3 regions of the Geodermatophilus sp. Leaf369 genome follow, and region 1 is predicted to be linked to each of the others. Evidence: predicted binding sites of a transcription regulator. Region 1 holds the regulator's gene; each other region holds the start of a gene.
The links. Region 1 encodes LexA, which represses DNA repair genes until DNA is damaged. Its sites were predicted from a motif close to TCGAACANNTGTTCGA; they were not measured.
Positions count from the first base shown of each region.

Region 2: a site for LexA is predicted at 3,038-3,053, ahead of ASG36_RS13015 (HNH endonuclease signature motif containing protein). Genes of this name have one in related genera too.
Region 3: a site for LexA is predicted at 3,797-3,812, ahead of ASG36_RS16490 (HNH endonuclease signature motif containing protein). Genes of this name have one in related genera too.

Region 1 is NZ_LMQA01000007.1:51,356-57,709, forward strand. It holds gene ASG36_RS21220 (transcriptional regulator) at 1-277, shown strand, start outside; gene hflX (GTPase HflX) at 354-1,862, shown strand; gene ASG36_RS21230 (phosphatase PAP2 family protein) at 1,945-2,661, shown strand; gene ASG36_RS21235 (hypothetical protein) at 2,690-3,745, shown strand; gene lexA (transcriptional repressor LexA) at 3,791-4,492, opposite strand; gene ASG36_RS22465 (LysM peptidoglycan-binding domain-containing protein) at 4,899-5,435, shown strand; gene nrdR (transcriptional regulator NrdR) at 5,869-6,354, shown strand, end outside.
Region 2 is NZ_LMQA01000002.1:866,431-872,784, forward strand. It holds gene nhaA (Na+/H+ antiporter NhaA) at 1-1,277, opposite strand, end outside; gene ASG36_RS13005 (SDR family NAD(P)-dependent oxidoreductase) at 1,391-2,059, shown strand; gene ASG36_RS13010 (pyridoxal-phosphate dependent enzyme) at 2,056-2,952, shown strand; gene ASG36_RS13015 (HNH endonuclease signature motif containing protein) at 3,070-4,287, shown strand; gene ASG36_RS13020 (hypothetical protein) at 4,334-4,540, shown strand; gene ASG36_RS13025 (hypothetical protein) at 4,557-4,766, opposite strand; gene ASG36_RS13030 (AAA family ATPase) at 4,763-5,293, opposite strand; gene ASG36_RS13035 (VOC family protein) at 5,331-6,354, shown strand, end outside.
Region 3 is NZ_LMQA01000004.1:26,371-32,724, reverse strand. It holds gene ASG36_RS16515 (VOC family protein) at 1-60, shown strand, start outside; gene ASG36_RS16510 (hypothetical protein) at 57-647, shown strand; gene ASG36_RS16505 (SDR family NAD(P)-dependent oxidoreductase) at 725-1,528, opposite strand; gene ASG36_RS16500 (alpha/beta fold hydrolase) at 1,521-2,378, opposite strand; gene ASG36_RS22745 (CdaR family transcriptional regulator) at 2,496-3,680, opposite strand; gene ASG36_RS16490 (HNH endonuclease signature motif containing protein) at 3,834-5,234, shown strand; gene ASG36_RS22020 (hypothetical protein) at 5,396-5,923, shown strand; gene ASG36_RS16485 (hypothetical protein) at 5,925-6,296, shown strand.

The DNA.
Region 1 (6,354 bases):
GGTGCCCTACCGGGCCACCGGGCGGTCCTGGCAGCTGGACTTCTCCGGGTCGCCGGTCGCCGACCAGGACCCGGTGCTCGGCGCGTTCCTGGGCGAGGTGGCGGCCGTGGGGGAGCGCGAGCTCCGCAGCACCCGGCTCGGTCTGCGGTTGACCCCCGAGCACCGGGAGGAGTTCTTCGACGAGCTGTACGGGCTGCTCGACCGGTGGGCCCGGCGGACCCCCGACGAGGACGGCGACCGGTGGTCGGTCTACCTCGGGGTGCACCCCGAGGGATGACTCCCGCCCGGCGCGGTGTTGTGCGCTGTGGAAGTCAGGTGCCTCGGACCGCCGAGGCATGACACGCTGGGAGACGATGACCACAGCACAGAACCGGGCCGTCCTCGAGGACGCCGTCGCACGCGCCGACAAGGCCGCCGTGACGCCGCTCCCGACCGAGACCGCGGGGGACAGCCGTCCGGCCCCGCGCGGGCAGTGGGACGAACCGGACGAGACCACCGGCTCCTACGTCAAGGAGGAGCGCGGGGCGCTCCGCCGCGTCGCGGGGCTGTCCACCGAGCTCACCGACGTCACCGAGGTCGAGTACCGCCAGCTGCGCCTGGAGCGCGTCGTCCTGGTGGGCGTCTGGACCGAGGGCACGGCGAAGGACGCCGACCGCTCCCTCGTCGAGTTGGCCGCGCTGGCCCAGACCGCCGGTTCCGAGGTGCTCGAGGCCGTCAGCCAGCGGCGGGACAAGCCCGACGCCGGCACGTACGTGGGGTCGGGCAAGGCCGCCGAGATCCGGGAGATCGTGGCGGCCACCGGCGCCGACACCGTCATCTGCGACGGCGAGCTCACCCCCGGCCAGCTCAACCAGCTGGAGAAGATCCTCAAGGTGAAGGTGGTCGACCGGACCGCGCTGATCCTGGACATCTTCGCCCAGCACGCCACCAGCCGGGAGGGCAAGGCCCAGGTCGAGCTCGCCCAGATGCAGTACATGCTGCCGCGACTGCGCGGCTGGGGTGAGTCGCTGTCCCGGCAGGCCGGTGGGCGGGTCGCCGGCGGTGGCGGCATCGGCACCCGTGGTCCGGGTGAGACCAAGATCGAGACCGACCGTCGCCGGATCCGGGCCAGGGTGAGCAAGCTGCGCAAGGAGATCGCCGGCATGGCGACCGCCCGCGCGACCCAGCGCTCGGGCCGGGACCGCAACCAGACCCCTTCGGTCGCGATCGCCGGGTACACCAACGCCGGCAAGTCCAGCCTGCTCAACCAGCTCACCGATGCCGGCGTCCTGGTCCAGGACGCGCTGTTCGCCACCCTGGACCCGACCGTGCGCCGGGCCGAGATGCCTGACGGCCGGGACTACACGCTCACCGACACCGTGGGTTTCGTCCGGCACCTGCCGCACCAGCTCATCGACGCCTTCCGCTCCACGCTGGAGGAGGTGGCCGCCGCCGACCTGCTGGTGCACGTCGTCGACGGCTCCGACCCCGACCCGCTGGGCCAGATCGACGCGGTGCACGTGGTGCTCGCCGAGATCGACGCGGCCTCGGTGCCGGAGCTCATCGTCGTCAACAAGATCGACGCGATGGACGACGAGGACGTGCTGGCCCTGCGCCAGGCGCTCCCCGGCGCCCAGTGGGTCTCCGCAGCGACCGGGGAGGGGATGGCCGAGCTCCGCGACGTCATCGCCGCCCGGCTGCCGCACCCCGACGTCGACGTCGACGTGCTGGTGCCCTTCGACCGGGGCGACCTGGTCTCCCGGGTGCACCAGGACGGGGAGGTCCTCAGCGAGGACTTCTCCGCCGACGGGACCCGGCTGCACGCCCGGGTCGACGGCGCGCTGGCCGCGGCGCTCGAGGAGTTCACCGCGCCGGTGGCGTGAGGGTGCACGGACCGGGCCCGGTGCCCGGTCCGTGCACCGCGCCGGTCACGGTCAGGTCACGACGCGGCGGTACGTTGACCCCGTGAGCCTCCCCAGCGTCGCGCCCCCGGCGGCTCGTCGCCCGGGGGTCATCGGGACCGGGCGCCCCGCCTGGTGGGCCGTCGTCGTCGCCGCGCTGGTGACCGCCGTGGTGACCGCGGACCTGCTGTCCCGCGGCGTGCTGGAGCGGATGGACCTCACGGTCTCCGAGGTCGTCAGCTCCTGGGACCTGCGGAACTCCGACGTGTACTGGGGTGTCTGGGTCTTCACCCAGGCCGGTGGGCGCTTCACCATCCTGGTGGTCCTGGTCGCGCTCGTCGGCTGGATCTCCTGGCGCCGGCGCACCGTCGTCCCGGTGCTGCGGGTGCTGGTCGCCCTGGCGCTGCTGACCGCGGTCGTCTACGCCTTCAAGTACGGCACCGGCCGGACGGCGCCGGCCTACCCGGGCTCGTTCTTCCACCGGGACGGCGCCTCCTACCCCTCCGGGCACGTCGCCAACGCCGTGCTGATGTGGGGCGTGGCGCGGTGGCAGGCCGTGGAGTTCGGGCTGCCGGCGCAGGTGCAGCGCGCCCTGTGGGTGCTCAGCGTGTTCGGCCCGCTCGTGACGGGAGTGGCCATGGTGGCCCTGGACTTCCACTGGGTCACCGACGCGGTCGTCGGCGCTGCTGTGGGACTCGTCCTGCTGGGCGTGGTGCACGCACTCGACGCAGTCGTGATGTCACGCTTCGTGCGTGCCAGAGCCGGTCGGTCGACTGCCTGAGCCCGCCGGGCGATGCCCGCGGGCCCTCGTGGCGACCGTCCTGGGGATCGGCGTCGTCGCCGGGCCGTTCCTGCCGGGCTCCTTCCTGTCCGCGGCCCAGACCGGGTCGGCCGCCGTCGTCACCGCCGCGGCCGAGGAGGTCCTCGCCCCCTTCGGCGAGCCCGCCACCCCCTGCTCGGTGACCGACGCCCGACTCCCGGAGATCTCCGGGATGGCGGTGTCCGGGGACACCACGCTGGTGATGAACGACGGCGGGGACGCCGTGACGGTCCACCTGCTGGACGCCTCCTGCGCCGTGGTCGGTGAGCGGACCGCCGCGGTGGACCCCTACGACCCCGAGGACATGGCGCTGGCGGCCGACGGCACCGTCTGGTTCGCCGACACCGGGGACAACCGGCTGTCCCGCGAGACCGTCGCGCTGATCGCGCTGCGCCCGGACGGCACCGCGCAGGTGCACCGACTGACCTACCCCGACGGTCCCCACGACGCCGAGGCCCTGCTGCTGGCCCCCGACGGCACGCCCTACCTGGTCACCAAGGAGGTGCTGGGGGTCAGCGGGGTCTACCGACCGACCGCCGCCCTCGACCCCGCCGCGACCGTGCCCATGGAGCGGGTCGCCGAGCTGGCGCTGTCCCTGACGGGCACCCCCGGTGGCCCGGTGGGCCGGGCCGGGCAGCTGCTGGTGACCGGCGGCGCGGTGAGCCAGGACGGCGCGCTCATCGCGCTGCGCACCTACACCGACGCCTACGTCTGGCCGCTCGTCGGCTCCGACGTCCCCGGCGCGCTGGCCGGTGCCCCGGCCCGGGTCGCCCTGCCCGAGTCGCCCCAGGGCGAGGCGGTCGCCTTCGCTGCCGATGCCCGCAGCCTGGTGGTCTCGGGCGAGGGTCTGCCCGCGGCCGTCACCGTGCTGCCCTCGACCGGTGCGCTGTCCCCGGCTGCGGCGGTCGGCCCGGCCGACGCCGCGACCGCTGTCGAGCCGGGCACCGCCTCCGGTGGTCTCTCGCCGTGGACGGCCGGGGTGATCGCCGCGCTGGCTGCCGGCGTGCTGGTCTGGGCGTCCGGCAAGCTCCGCCGCCGGCACTGACCTCCCCGGGGCCGGGTCCCGCCGCGGCGGGACCCGGCCGTCGACTCAGAGCCGGCGCAGGACCGTGACCACGCGGCCCAGCACGGTCGCGTCGTCACCCGGGATGGGCTCGAAGGCCGGGTTGTGCGGCAGCAGCCACACGTGCCCGTCGCGCCGCTTGTAGGTCTTCACGGTGGCCTCACCGTCGATCATCGCCGCGACGATCTCGCCGTTCTCCGCGCTCGCCTGCTGCCGGACGACGACCCAGTCGCCGTCGCAGATCGCCGCGTCGACCATCGACTCACCGGTCACCTTGAGCATGAACAGCGTGCCCTCGCCGACCAGCTCGCGGGGGAGCGGGAAGACGTCCTCGACGGCCTGCTCGGCGAGGACCGGTCCACCGGCGGCGATCCGACCGACGACGGGGACGTAGGTGGGGACCGGCGCCTGCGGGTCGTCGACGCCGCTGGCGGCACCGGACCCGGCCAGCGCCGAACCGCTCGCGTCGGCCATCGGGTGGTCGCCGGGCAGTCGGACGTCCAGGGCCCGGGGCCGGTTGGGGTCGCGGCGCAGCCACCCCTTCTTCTGCAGCACGGAGAGCTGGTGGGCGACCGAGGAGGCCGAGGACAGCCCGACGGCCTCGCCGATCTCCCGCACGCTCGGCGGGTAGCCGCGCCGGTCGATCGAGTCGCGGATGACCTCCAGGACCCGACGCTGGCGCTGGGTGAGACCGTCGCCGGCCTCGCCCCGCTCCGGGAACTCGCGCACGGTGGCGTCCCCGGGGGTGGCCTCGGCCCCCGCGGTCGCCGCGGCCCGTCGGGTGGACGTCTTCTTCCGCGCCGCGGGGGCCTTCACGGCGCCCGTGCCGTCCGGTGTGTCGCCCTCGACCGCCACGTGTCCTCCTCCGACTGCGTGCCCGCAGCTCGTCCGGTGCCGACGGTCGGACGCCCGCCGGACGGGCGTCCCCCGGGGGAGGGCGCGCAGCCGACGGTGACCGTCGTGATCAACACGGACGGTAACGCCTCGAACCGCTCCGTTCAAACAGGTGTTCGAACGACACGCCGTGTCGCCTCGATTTTGTCGGACCCCTCGGGTAGACATCCGCACAGACGTTCGATCGAACAACCGTTCGATCCCTTCCCGGGCGTCGGAGCGAGCGACAGGAGCGACCACGATGGCCACCACGGCGAACACCTCGAGCACCACCCCGACCGTCCGCGGCAACCACCCGGCCGGTCGCGCCCTGCAGGCCGGCGTCGCCGCGCGCCGCGTCGTCGAGCCCGTCGGGCCCGTGCTCCGCCTGGTCCAGGACCCGACCGTGACGGTGCGGGAGCCGGTGCCGGAGCAGTGGGCCGACGTGGTGCCGTTGCGTCGCCCCGCCGTCGCCGGTCGACCCCCGGTGGCTGATCGGCCGGCCCCGCTGCGGTTGACCCGGCGTGGTCGTCGGGCCGTGCTGGGGCTGGTCGTGGCCGGGGGGCTGGGCCTGGCGGCCCTCGCCGGCCCCGTGGTGTTCGGCGGGCAGCCCGCCGGTGGTGGGCTGGCCCTGGCGGGGGAGAGCAGTGTCGTGGTCGCCCCGGGCGACACCCTGTGGTCCATCGCCGGCACCATCGCCCCCGACGCCGACCCCCGTGGGGTCGTCGACGCACTGCGGTCGCTGAACGACCTGGACGGCGTGACCCTCGTGCCCGGCCAGGTGCTGCAGGTCCCCTGAGCCCTGACGCCACTCCGGGACCTCGCGCCTCCCGGGATCGAGCCGGCCCCCGGTGGACGACCGTCCCGGGTGGGCCGGCTCCGTCGCGTCCGGGTGCGGTACGCGGCAGCGGGCCTGCGTCGGTCGGTTGTGCCGACCGGGCGGCATCGGTGCTGGCAGGAGCTGTGCACGGGCTGGTGCGCGTGGGGCAGGACCGGCGTCCCGGGGTGCCACCGAAGGCGCGACGGAGTCGGGGAAGAGGACACGCCCGGGAGGGGTTGCGTATCTGTAGGGGTGCGGGGCTACTCTCACCACAACATCTAGTAGTTACACAGATGTTCTTCCATCCACAGGCCCGTCCACAGGTTCTCCCCCCGACATCCACCGGATGTCCCCGGGAGCGTGCACAGGGCGGCCGTCGTGGGAGTCCACGACACCCGAGAGGAGACCCCCGGTGCGCTGCCCGTTCTGCCACAGCCCCGACAGCCGGGTCGTCGACTCCCGGGAGGCCGACGAGGGCGCGACGACGCGCCGCCGTCGGTCCTGCCCGGTCTGCGGCCGGCGCTTCACGACCGTCGAGGAGCCGGTGCTCGCGGTCATCAAGCGCAGCGGGGTCAGCGAGCCCTTCGACCGCAGCAAGGTGATCGCCGGTGTCCGCCGGGCGTGCCAGGGGCGACCGGTCGACGAGGGGCAGCTCGCGGTCCTCGCCGCGAAGGTGGAGGACGCCGTGCGCGCCACCGGGTCGGCCGAGGTGCCCAGCAACGAGGTGGGGCTGGCCATCCTGGCCCCGCTCCGCTACCTCGACGAGGTCGCCTACCTCCGGTTCGCCAGCGTCTACCGCTCCTTCACGTCGGTCGCCGACTTCGAGAAGGAGATCAGCGAGTTGAAGCGGATCGGACTCGGCTCCGGTCCCGCTGCCGACGACGACCCCGCCCCGGGC
Region 2 (6,354 bases), on a different contig from region 1:
TGCTCCTGGTAGACGTCGGGGATGCCGTCGCCGTCGTCGTCCCGGGCCTCGGCCTCGGCCAGCCGGCGGTAGACCCGGTCGCGCGGCTTGAGCACCGCGGTGGCCAGCAGCGCCGCCAGCAGCGTGCCGGTGAGCACCCCGACCTTGACGTGCTCGTCGCGCAGCGACCCGGCACCGAAGGCCAGCTCCCCGATCAGCAGCGAGACGGTGAACCCGATGCCGGCCAGCAGCGAGAGGCCGACGACGTCGGGCCAGCGCAGGTCGGTGTCCAGCTCGGCCTTGGTGAACCGGCTGACCAGCCAGGTGGCCCCGGTGATGCCGACGGCCTTGCCGAGCACCAGGCCGGCGATGATCCCGATGGCCACGGAGTCGGTGAGCGAGGCGCCCAGACCCGACAACCCGCCGACGGTCACGCCGGCGGAGAAGAACGCGAAGACCGGGACGGCGATGCCCGCCGAGATCGGCCGGATGCGGTGCTCGAAGTGCTCGGCGAGGCCGGGGCCCTCGCCGGGGGCCTGCCGCACGACCGGGACCGTGAAGGCCAGCAGGACGGCGGCGACCGTGGCGTGCACCCCGGACTCGTGCACCAGGCCCCAGGTGAGGACGGCGAGCGGGATCAACAGCCACCAGTGCCGGATGCGCTTCTGGACCAGGAACCCGAACAGCGCCAGCGGGACGAGCGCCAGGGCGAGCGGCCCGAAGGCCAGCGACGACGTGTAGAAGACCGCGATGATCGTGATGGCCAGCAGGTCGTCGACGATCGCGAGGGTCAGCAGGAAGGTGCGCAGCGCGGCCGGCAGGTGGGTGCTGATCACGGCCAGGACGGCCAGGGCGAAGGCGATGTCGGTCGCGGTGGGGATGGCCCAGCCGGTCAGCCCGTCGTCGCTGCCGAGGTTGATCGCGGTGTAGATGAGCGCCGGGACGGCCATGCCGCCGACGGCCGCGGCGACCGGGAGGGCGGCCTTCTTGGGGTCGCGCAGGTCGCCGGCGACGAACTCGCGCTTGAGCTCCAGGCCGGCGACGAAGAAGAAGACCGCCAGCAGCCCGTCGGCGGCCCACGTGCCGAGGCTGAGGTCCAGGTGGAGCGCGGACGGCCCGACGACGGTGTCGCGCAGCCCCTCGTAGGCCGCGGCCCAGGGGGTGTTGGCCCAGACGAGGGCGATGGCGGCGCCGAGGATCAGCAGGACGCCGCCGACGGTCTCCTTGCGCAGGAGGGCGGCGATCCGGGTGGCTTCGGAGTACGTGCCGCGGGAGAAGAGCCGGGCGGGGGTGGTCACGGGGCGGCTCCGGGTGCAGGGGTCGACTGAGGAGTTGCCGACCAGACTTCCCGGCGCACCGTTCTCGAGGTTACCGGTGTCGGGCGGGCGCGGCGTGGGCATCTCCCCGTCCCGTGACCACTGCATCCACCGCCCCCCGCCACGTCGTCGTCATCGGCGCCGGACCCGGCCTCGGTGCCGGCATCGCCCGCCGCTTCGGCCGGGAGGGCGCCACCGTGACCCTCGTGGCCCGCACCGCCGAGACGCTGTCCCCGATCGCGGCCGACCTGCGAGCGGCCGGGGTGGCCGTCTCCACGGTGACCGCCGACGCCGGTGACCCGACCGCCTTCCGCGCCGCCCTGGAGACCGTCGGCTCCCCGGACGTGGTGGTCTACAACGTCGGCCTCGTGGTCAGCGACGACCTGCTCACCGCGGACGCCGAGCACCTGCAGCACGCGCTGACCGTGGACGTGGTCGGCGCCGTGGTCGCGGCGCAGGTGTTCACCCCGGCGATGCGCGCGGCCGGTGCCGGGACGCTGCTGGTGACCGGCGGCGGACCGGCGCTGTACCCCGATCCGGAGCACGCCTCGCTCACGCTGGGCAAGGCGGCGCTGCGCAACGCGGTGGCCGTGCTGCACGATCAGCTGGCCGAGGACGGCGTGCACGTCGCGAGCGTGACGGTCGTCGGGGTCATCGCCCCGGGCACGGTCCTCGACCCCGACCGGCTCGCCGACGCGTACTGGGAGCTGCACGCCCAGCCCCGCGGGGAGTGGACGGTGGACACGGTGGTGGACGGGCGATGACCGGCGCACCCCCGTTCGTCGGCGGGCCCACGCCGGTCGACGCCGCACCGCGCCTGGCGGACGCCCTGGGGTTGCCCGCCGACCGGCTGCTGGTGAAGCGCGACGACCTGATCGGTCTGGGCGGGGGCGGCAACAAGGTCCGCAAGCTGGAGGTCACGATCGGCGACGCCCTCGAGGCCGGCGCCGACGTCGTCGTCACCACCGGGGCGCCGCAGAGCAACCACGCCCGGCTCACCGCCGCCGCGGCCGCCCGGTGCGGGCTGGGCTGCGTCCTGGTGCTCTCGGGGCACGAGCCCGAGCAGCGGCGGGGGAACCTCCTGCTGGACGACCTCCTCGGTGCCGAGGTCGTGTTCGCCGGGGACGACGACCCCGCAGCCGTCGCCGCCGGACTCGCCCAGCAGCGCCACGCCCACCTCATCCCGTTCGGTGGGACCAGCGCCCGCAGCGCCGAGGCCTACCGGCGGGCCGGGGAGGAGCTGCTGGAGCAGGTGCCGGACGTCGGTCTGGTCGTGGTCGCGGTCGGGTCCGGCGGGACGATGGCGGGCCTCGTGGCGGCGCTGGGCACCTCGCGGGTGCTCGGGGTGGCCACCGGTGCCGTCGTCGACGCCCACGACACGGTGGCGACGCTGCTCGACGAGATGGGGGTCTCCGCTGCGGGTCTGCGGGTCGACGACGGGCAGATCGGGGAGGGCTACGAGCACCTGACCCCGGCGACGCGGGACGCCCTCACCCTCGTGGCCCGGACCGAGGGCGTCCTGCTGGACCCCACGTACACCGGCCGGGCGATGGCGGGCCTCGTCGCCGCGGCGACCGCCGGGTCGCTGCCGCCGGGGCGGGTGGTCTTCCTGCACACCGGGGGGCTGCCCGGGCTGTTCGGGCACCCGCAGCTATGACGGGTGTCAAGCCCGTTCGCGGATCTGTGGACAGGCCTCTGAGCTGGGGATTCAGCTGTTCCGGGGTCTCCTGCTGCGGTAGACTTCGAACACCTGATCGAACAGCTGGGAGGTGTCGTGAGCGAGCTGCGGTCCGCGCTGGACGCCCTGGCTGTCGACGACCTCCATGCACTGCCTGACGGTGCGCTGCTGGAGCGGACGGCCGATCTGGTCGAGTTCGTCAACCGGGCCTCGGCCGAGTTGACCCGCACCGTCCGGCACGCCGACGTGGTCGGTGCTGCTGAGCACGACGGGCTCAGGACGATGCAGTCGCTGCTGCGCGGTCACCACCACTTCTCGAACGGAGCAGCCGCTGCCGTGGTGCGGGCCGGCCGGGCGCTGGAGCACTTTCCACGTCTGGAGGCCGCGTTCGCCGAGGGGGCGGTCACCGCCGCCCAGGTCGGGGTGGTCGCCGACGCGCTGCGGCCGTGTGACATCGCTGCGGCCGCGGAGCAGGACGTCGACCTCGACGCCTTCGACGAGGCGTGGACCGAGGTCGCACGCACACTGCCGCACGCGAAGCTCGCCACCGCGGTGAACGCGTTCCGCAACGCCCTGGACCCCGACGGGCCCGAGCCCGACCCCACCGAGCGGCGGTCGTTGACGCTCAGCCGCCGCGCCGACGGCTCAGGGTCGGGGCGGTTCGACCTGGACCCGGTCGGGTTCGAGAAGGCACTGGCCGCGATCGAGTCCATCGTGCAGGCCGACCGCCCGCTGGGCGATCTGCGCACCCGCGCCCAGCAGAAGGGCGACGCGTTCGTCCAGCTCTGCGACAACGCCCTGGCCCAGGGGGACCTGCCGTTCCTGCGCACGGTCAAGCCGCAGGTCGTCGTCACCATCGACCTCGAGGACCTGGTCGACCCCGCCACCGGTCGCGACACCGCCACCACCGGCTTCGGCGCCACCATCAGCGCGGCCCGGGCCCGCTGGATCGCCTGTGACTCGGCCATCACCCGCATCGTCATGGGCCCCGACGGGCTCCCGCTGGACGTCGGGCGCACCAAGCGGGTCGTCCCACCGCACATCCGCAAGGCCGTCGAAGCCCGGGACGGGCACTGCGTCTTCGCCGGCTGCCACGCCCCCACGCACTGGTGCGACGTCCACCACCTGCTCGAGTGGCTCCGCGACGACGGCGACACCAGCCTCGACAACTCGGCGCTGCTCTGCGAACGCCACCACACGAAGGTCCACCACGGGTTCCGGGTCGAGCGTGACGACGGAGCACCACCCGGGCAACGCTGGCGCACGTTCCGCCCCGACGGCACCGAGATCGTGCTCGACCGCCTGCGCGTCTGACCGTCGTCCCTGCCCGTGTCGGGGTCCGCGGCCCTAGCCTGCCGTCGTGGCCCGACCCGTCGACCTGACCCGGTACCAGCTCGCCCTGGGCATCGCAGCGTTCCTGGCCGTGATCGCTCTGGTGGTCGCCGTGTCCGTCGACGGCTCCTACGGGCGCATCGCGTTCGCCGTCGTCGGCATCGCGGCGTTCCTGACCGTCGCCGGTGTCCGGCTCCGGCGGTTGCGCGACCGGTGGGTCCGCGACCGGCGTTGAGCCGGATCCACGCCGATCAGCCCGCGCCGCCGCCCGTCCCCCGGCCCCAGCCGGTCGGGTGGCTGCCCGGCGAGCTGCGGTAGGCCTCCGGGCTGCCCGTCGCACCGCCGCCGATGCCGTCGGCGTCGAACCGGGAGCCCCGGGCCTTCGCGCGGCGGTCGTGCACCAGCATCGCCGCCAGCGCGGCCACCACCAGCACGCCCACCACGATCCAGAACGTCGTCATGACCGGACGGTAGGGCCTGCGCCAGGGTCCTGAACACCCTGCAGAGCTGCGAGAACGGTTGCAACCGGATCGCCGGCTGCGGTGTCCACGACGCTGTGCGGCTGGTCCCAGGTGTCCACGACGCGCCCGGTCACGTCGTCCCAGCTCGGCAGCTGGTGGCCCGCGATGTCCGCGCTGCGCTCCACCACCCGGCGCCGGTGCTCGGCCGGATCGCTGCACACCAGCCGCACCCAGTGCAGCTCCGTCCCGTACCGGGCGGCGAGCTCGTCCCAGGGCTGCCGGGCCTCGTGCACGTCGAACACCGCGTCGACGACGACGTGCCCACCGCTTGCCAGGCAGGTGTCGGCCACGGCAAGCGCCAGGCCGTACCCGTGTGGTCCGACCTCGCCCTCCGCGACCACGCCCTGCCGCACCAGCGCCACCTCGAGCGCGTCGATCCGCACGTGGGCCGCGGGCAGCGCGCCGGCCACCGCCCGGGCCACGGTGGTCTTGCCGACGCCGGGGAGTCCTCCGATGGCCACGAGCACGGCTGCAGCATGCCCGTCGAGTCCCTAGGGTGCCGCCATGACAGCACCGGAAGCAGACTGGCGGACGGTCGACGGCGTCACCACGGCGTGGTTCGACGCGCCCTCGCTCGTCGCGGGGGCCGCGCTCGCCGGGGAGGTCGCGCACCTGTCGGCCGGGGCGGCGGTCGACGTCCGCGACACCGGCCTGCGGGTGCGCCTGGACTCCGACGACCGTGCCGACGCGGTGTCGGCCGCCGCGCGGGAGCTGGGGCTGACCGCCGATCCGACCGTGCTGCAGCACCTCCGCGTCGTGGTCGACGCCGGCGACCCGTCCGCGGTGCGGCCGTTCTGGCAGCGGGTGCTCGGCTACGAGCCGGGGGACGACGACGGGCTGGCGGACCCGCTGCGGCGGGACCCCGCGATGGGCATCCGGCCGGCCACCGACCCGCGACCGTTGCGCAACCGCCTCCACCTCGACGTGGTGCGGCCGGCCGCCGTGGTCGCCCAGGTGAGCCCGGGCGAGCCGTCGGGGCCCTACGGCGTCCGGCACGCCGACCCCGACGGCAACGAGGTCGACCTCGTGCCCGGCGACCGGCTCGGCGATAGCCCGGCGACCGCCGACTGGTCCGCCGTGTTCGGTGCGGTGGCCTGCTACCGCACCACCTCGACGGGCCAGCAGCGGGACCTGGCCGCCGCGGCTGCGGCCCTTGCCGACGACGCCGGGTTCCCCCTGCTGATCGACCTGCGCCCCGGGCTGGTGGTCCTGGACAGCGGCAAGGACCGCTGGGAGGCCGCCGCCCACGGCCTCGAGCTGGACTTCACCGACCTCGCCGCCCGCCTCCAGACCGTGGCGCGCGAGCTGGGGGCGACCGCGGACCCGGCGCTACCGCGTTTCGTGCAGCTCTTCCTCGACGCCGCCGACGTCGACGCCGTCCGTGCGTTCTGGACGGCCGCGCTCGGCTACGAACCCGACCGCCGGGACGGGGCCAGCGACGTCCACGACCCGCGGCGGCTGAACCCCACGCTGGTCTTCCAAGAGCTGGACGCGACGGACACCGAGCGGCGCAGGCAGCGCGACCGGG
Region 3 (6,354 bases), on a different contig from region 1:
GTCCCGGTGGTTCTGGTGGAGATCCCGGCCGACCACCCGCTGCGCCGCGACCAGCGGTGACGCCGGTCTGGTACGCCGCCTACGGCTCGAACACCCTCGCCGCCCGGTTCGACTGCTACCTGCGCGGCGGTCGGCCCGCCGGCGGAGCGCGCACGTACCCGGGCTGCCGGGACACCGCCCCGCCGCGGGCCTCGACGGCGCTGCGGGTGCCGGGCCGGCTGGTCTTCGGCGGGACGTCGACGGTGTGGGGCGGCGGGATGGCCTTCCTGGACGACGTCGCGCCGGGCACCGCGCCGGCCCGGGCCTGGTTGGTCACGGCCGGGCAGTTCGCCGACGTCGCCGCGCAGGAGATGCACGCTGCTCCCGGGACCGTCGCCCTCGACGCGGTCCCGGTCGGGCGGCACCACCTGGGCCTGGGCCGGTACGAGACGGTCGTGCGGCTCGGTGACCGGGACGGCGTCCCCGTGCTCACGCTGACCTGCCCGGAACCGCCGCCCCCCGCCCCGCCGTCCGCGGCCTACCTGCGCGTGCTGGCCGCCGGGCTGGTCGAGGCCGGCTGGCCGGCGGCCGAGGTGGTCGACCACCTTGCTCTTGCCTCGACGTGGCCCCGCGCCGACGTCGCCGCGCTCCTCGTCCCGGCACCCTGAGCCGCCCTGGTGTGGGGTGGTCCGCGGTCTACCGCGGCTCGACCCCCCACACCGCGGCCCCACCCTGGTGTCGAGCCTCAGGCCGCCCGCACCGACAGCCCGCCGTCCACCGGCAGGAGCACGCCGGTGACGTAGCGGGACTCGTCCGAGGCCAGGAACAGCGCGGCGTCGGCGACGTCCTGGGCGGTGCCCATCCGCCCGGTCGGGCTGTGTGCGTCCCGCTCGGCGCGGATCTCCGCGACCGAGGAGCCCCCGGCCAGCTGTTGGTAGACCAGCGGGGTGTCGATCAGCCCCGCCAGCACGGCGTTGACCCGGACCCCGCGGTCGGCGTGCTGCAGGGCCAGGCTGCGGGTCAGCTGGTTCACCCCGGCCTTCGCCGCCGCGTAGCTGGGGTAGGGGTAGCCGGTCCAGCGGATCGACGCCGTCGAGGACACGTTGACGATCGACCCGCCGCGGTCGAGCAGGTGCGGCAGCGTCGCCTGCGCGGACAGGAAGACGCTGTCCAGGTTCAACGCGAGGGTGCGGTGCCAGTCGTCCAGGGTCAGCTCGTCCACCCCGCCGAGCCGGGTCGCGCCCACGGTGTTCTGGACGACGTCCAGCTGCCCGAACTCGTCGATCACCGCGGCGACGGCGTCCTGCACCTGGTCGGCGTCGGTGACGTCGGCGACGAGGGCCAGCGCCGTCCCGCCCTCGGTCCGGACGGCGTCGACGGTGCGCTGGGCGGCCGCCTCGTCCCGGTCGACGACGACGACCTGCGCGCCGTGCCGGGCGAACGTGGTGGCGGTGGCCGCGCCGATGCTGGTGACGCCGTCCGGACCGCCGGTGTTCAGCCCACCGCCGAAGACGATCGCGACCTTCCTGGCCAGCCGGGGGTCAGCCACGGGGGCCGGGCGTGCCCGCGAGGAAGTCCAGCAGCACCCGGGCGAAGTGCTCCGGTCCCTCGTAGAACGGGAAGTGCGACCCGCCCTCGTCGGCGCTGAACGTGCGCAGCTGCGCACCCGGGACGTGCTCGGCGGTCCACTGCTGCGACGCCGGGGCCACGTGGCTGACCTCTCCGGCCACCACGAGCGTCGGGACGTCGATGCGCGGCAGCACGTCGCGCCAGTCCTGCATGGCGTGGTCCAGCAGCAACCGGGCACCCCACGGTCCGGGCATCTGCAGGTTCTCCCCGAACAGGAACGCCATGTCCTCCTCGGGCAGCACGTCGGACAGCATCGAGGCCAGGAACGCCCGGCGGGTCTCGGTGGCGTCGGCGGCGCCGACCGCGCCGACGAAGCCCTCGGTGCTCGGGAAGTCCAGGATCGCGCCGGCCGCGGCGCCCTCCTCCGGGGTCATCCAGGGCAGCACCACGCAGGCGCTGGGCTGGTCGATCACCACGAGGGAGTCCAGGGCGCCGGTGCCGTGGGTGTCGATGTGGCTCCAGGCGACCGAGGCGCCCATCGAGTGCCCGACCAGGTCGTAGGAGGTCAGCCCCAGGTGCGCGACCAGCTCGGCGAGGTCGGCGGCCAGCCGGGCCACCCGGGCGCCGTGGTCGGGCTTGCCGGACCGGCCGTGCCCGCGGTGGTCGTAGGTGACCACCCGGTGCTGGGCGGCGAGGGTGGGGACGACGCGGTCGAAGGTGGACTGCGACTGCGACCAGCCGTGCATCAGGACCAGCGTCCGGCCGCTGTCCGTGGGGCCGGTGTCCCGGACGTCGAGGTCGGTGCCGTCGGTGGTCGTGAACGTGCTCATCGGGGCCTCCTGCCGGGTCGCCGTCGACCCACCGGGTGATCATCGGTGATGTGTGACGCGGGCCACCACGGCCGCAGCGAGCAGAGCCGGCGGGCCGGTTGCTCGCTGCGTCGGAGGTCAGCCGAGCAGCTCCGCGACGGCCAGCCCCAGGTGCAGGCGCAGCCGGGTGGCGCCGTCGTCCAGGTCGGCGCCGGTGAGCTCGCGGACCCGGTCCAGCCGGTAGTGCAGGGTCGTGCGGTGCACGTGCAGGGCGTCGGCGGCGGCCGGGGCGTTGCCGCCGGCGTCCAGCCAGGCGGCCAGCGTCGCGGTGAGCCGGCCCTGCGGGTCCCCGGCGCGCAGCGCGGTGAGCTCGGCCGGCAGGGCGGTCTCGTCCCAGTCCTCCGGGGGCACCCGCAGGAGCACGGCCTGCACTCCGAGGGCGGTGCCGTCGACGACCGGGCCGGGCTGCAGCCGGGGGACGGCGCGGGTCGCCAGCTCGGCCGTCCGGTGCGACACCCAGCCCCGGTCGAGCCCGACCACCGCGGGGCCGGTGCCCGCGACGCAGGTGAACCGGCCGGCAGCGACCTCGGCCACGGTCCCGACCGCGGCAGCGGCGAGCCCCGCGACGGTGGCGTCGTCGGTGGGGCCGGCGGTGACCAGCAGGCCGGTGCCGCCGGCGTCGGTGACGGTGGCGAGCACCGTGCCGCCCCGGGTGCCGAGCGCGTCCAGACCCCGGCGGACGGCGGCCCGGGCGTGCTCGCCGTCGTCGGGCCCGACGTCGCGGAGTGCGAGCACCACCGCCCGCACCTGGGTCCCGGCGGTGCCGGCCAGCGCTGCGAGGCCCCGCGTGCGCTCCTCGGCCACCCGGGACAGCAGCGCGGCCACGTCGGCGTCCCGGGCGGCGGTCGCGGCGTCGGCGGCGTGCCGGTCACCGACCAGGACGGCGGCGACCTCGCCCGAGGCGGCGCCGATCAGCGCGACCTCGTCGACGGTCAGCCGGGCGTCGGCGTCGATGACCATCAGCAGGCCGAGCAGCTCCCCGCGCCACCGCAGCGGGACGCACCAGCGCGGGTGCATGCCGATCGCCGGCTCGGCCGGGATCCAGGCCGGTTGCGGCCAGGTGCGCACGCCGGCCCCCAGCACGTGCGCGACCGCGGCACTGCCCGCGTCGCGCTGCAGGACCGCGCGCACCCGCACGTCGTCCTCGTCGCCGAAGTGCCTGCTGGTGGCCAGGAGCCGCACGTCGGGGTCGTCCACCACGACGGAGCGCTGCAGCTGCTCGGCGAGGGCGTCCACCAGCTGCTGGACCCGGTCGGAGGGCACCCGCGGATCCTAGGGGCGGGCCACTGGGTCGTCCTGCGCGACGCCTCGTCGAAGGTACACCTCAGCGCCCTGAGCTGCGCTTTTGTCTTGCCCGCACGCCCGCTGTCCAGTACTCTTCGTACAGGTGTTCGAGCATTCCAGGAGGTGACGAGCGTGGCTCGAGTGGTCGCGAGGACCCGGTTCGGCGTCTCGCTCAGCATCGCCCGGGTCGAGGTGTTCGCCTCGGCTGCGGCGCAGGCGGCGGTGGAGGAGGCCGAGCGGATCGCGCAGGTGTCGGCCGGGCTGCTGCCCCCGGATGCCACCTCCCGGCCCACGCGGCTGGCGGAGCTCCTGGTCACCGAGGACACCGACCGGGCCGGCGTGCACGCCGTGCTGCGGGACGTCGCCGATGCCCAGGCCCAGCTGCACGCCCTCCAGGCGGCCGCGATCTCCCGGCTGGCGGAGCTGCAGCCCGCGCAGCAGTCCTTGCCCGGTGCCCGGGCCGACGACCCGGCCGATCCCGACCGTCCGGACGACTGGGTGGCCGACGAGGTCGCCGTGGTGCTGGGCATCGGGATCGGGTCCGCCTCGGTGCTGGTGGACAGGCAGCGGGTGTTGGTCGAACAGCTGCCGCGGGTGTGGGGAGCACTGGCGGACGGGGAGATCGACGTCCGCCGCTGTCAGGTCCTCGTCGACGCCCTGGCGCACCGGAAGCAGTCCGCCGGGGGCGGACTCCCCGACGACGTCGTGGACGCGGTGGCAGCGCAGGGGCTGGCCTGGATCGGTGAGGGCGTGGGGCCCACCCCGTTGGCGGACCGGGTGGGTGGAGCGCTCATCGCCGCCGACCCGGCCGAGGCGGACAGGCGAGCCGAGCGTCGTAGGCGGAAGCAGAACGTGACCACCGTCGGTGCCGGTGACGGACTGGCGGGGCTCCGGGCGGACCTGCTCGACGCAGCGGATGCAGCAGCGATGCAGGGCGTGGTCGATGCCCTGGCCGCGGTGATGCGCAGGGGCGGTGACCACCGGCCGATCGGGCAGCTGCGGGTGGAGGCGCTGAAGCAACTGTTGACCCGGCCGTGGGAGACGCTGCCCGAGGAGGTGGCTCGGACGTGCTGGGACCTGCGACTGCGGGTGGACCTGGCCGACCTGGACGACCGCGGCCCTGGACCGGGTACGGGCGTGGGCGCGATGGGGAGGCTGCCGGTCGGCCCCGCCGCGGTGGCCGAACTGCTGGCCGGGTTCGACGCCCTCGTACCCACGGGCCCGGCCGGTGGGGGTTCCGTGTGGTTCGAGGTCGTCGACGGCTCCGGCAGGCTGCGTGCGATCAGCTCGCCCGCCGAGGCTCGTGCCGCCGTCCGCCGCGGCAGGGGACTCGGGCCGCCACCGGCGGTCGACGGGTACGAACCGAGTGCGGCTCAGGTCCGCTTCGTGCAGGCCCGAGACCGGCACTGCCGGTTCCCCGGCTGTGCTCGGCCGGCCCAGTACACCGACCTCGACCACGTCGTCCCACGCGACCACGACGACCCGGCCGCCGGCGGGCCCACGTGTGTGACGAACCTGGCTAGTGGCAAATAGACCCTCTGTAGTCACTGACCCTCAGCCACTGCCCGGCGGAGGGCGACCCGGGCTCCTGGCGTCCAACTTGCCGAAGGAGCAGCATTCATCGCCGATCTTGCTTTCGGTAGTGTTACCGTCTTCAAACTTGGCCCTAAGTGAAGCGGCCTGGGGTCACGGGGGTGATGGACATTTTTGGGATAGTCGATTGGTGGAAAGCTCTCACATTCAGCGATCAACTTGGTGTCGCGGGTCTCATTGTGTCGGTGGTTGGTTTCGCTTTAGCGATTCAGCAGCTCAAAAAGACTGCGAAGGCATCAGTCGCAACCAAAAGCGCAATCGAAGAGACTTCTCGTCGTATGAGCCTCAATCACCTGCTTGTATTGCTACCCCAATTGCGGGTCATCGAAGGTGACCTTGACGCTGCAGCTGCCGACGACGATCGTCGATTAGCAATCCGTTCACTGGTCTCGTACAGCCACACTGCGAACCAGGTTGCTTCGCTACTTGAAGGTGACAGCGAGGTTGATATAGCCATGATCGAAAAGCTTCGGGCCAGCGCCAAGACAGCCGGGTCGGCCAAGTCCACGCTAGTCACCAGCAACCGGCAAACGGTGCGCACGGTCACTAAGGCAGCTGTTGAGGAAGTGGGCGAGATTTCAAGCTATTGCGGGGGTCTAGTTGCCCAATTCCAAGTGAAGGCGAGTTGAGATGCAATATCTGAGCAATCAGCAAGTCGAGCAACTCATCGGTCGTTTGAACCGTTTGACCGACGAGGGCGCCTTGACGTGGGAAGCCAATCGGGATAGCGAGTACCGCTTCGCGAGCATCACTGAGAAATTTGGATTTGGGCTGCACTCTCGGGACAACGACGACTTCAATCCTTTCATCCTTGAGATCTATCTCCTGAACGAAGACAAGTCATGGAAGAAGTTGCAGGAGGTAGACACTGACAACACGAGCGGTACGTTTTCCGGGCTGGAAGAGTTGTACGGCAAGGTAAAGCGCCGCGTTCTGAACATCGATGAAATCGCCGGACAGCTGTTCAGTGACCTGGACAAGCTCGATGGAGGACCGAACTAGCTGGCCGCCCTTGGAGCGCGCCGCAGGCGCGCTCTTGACTTGAAGTAGCAACATAACT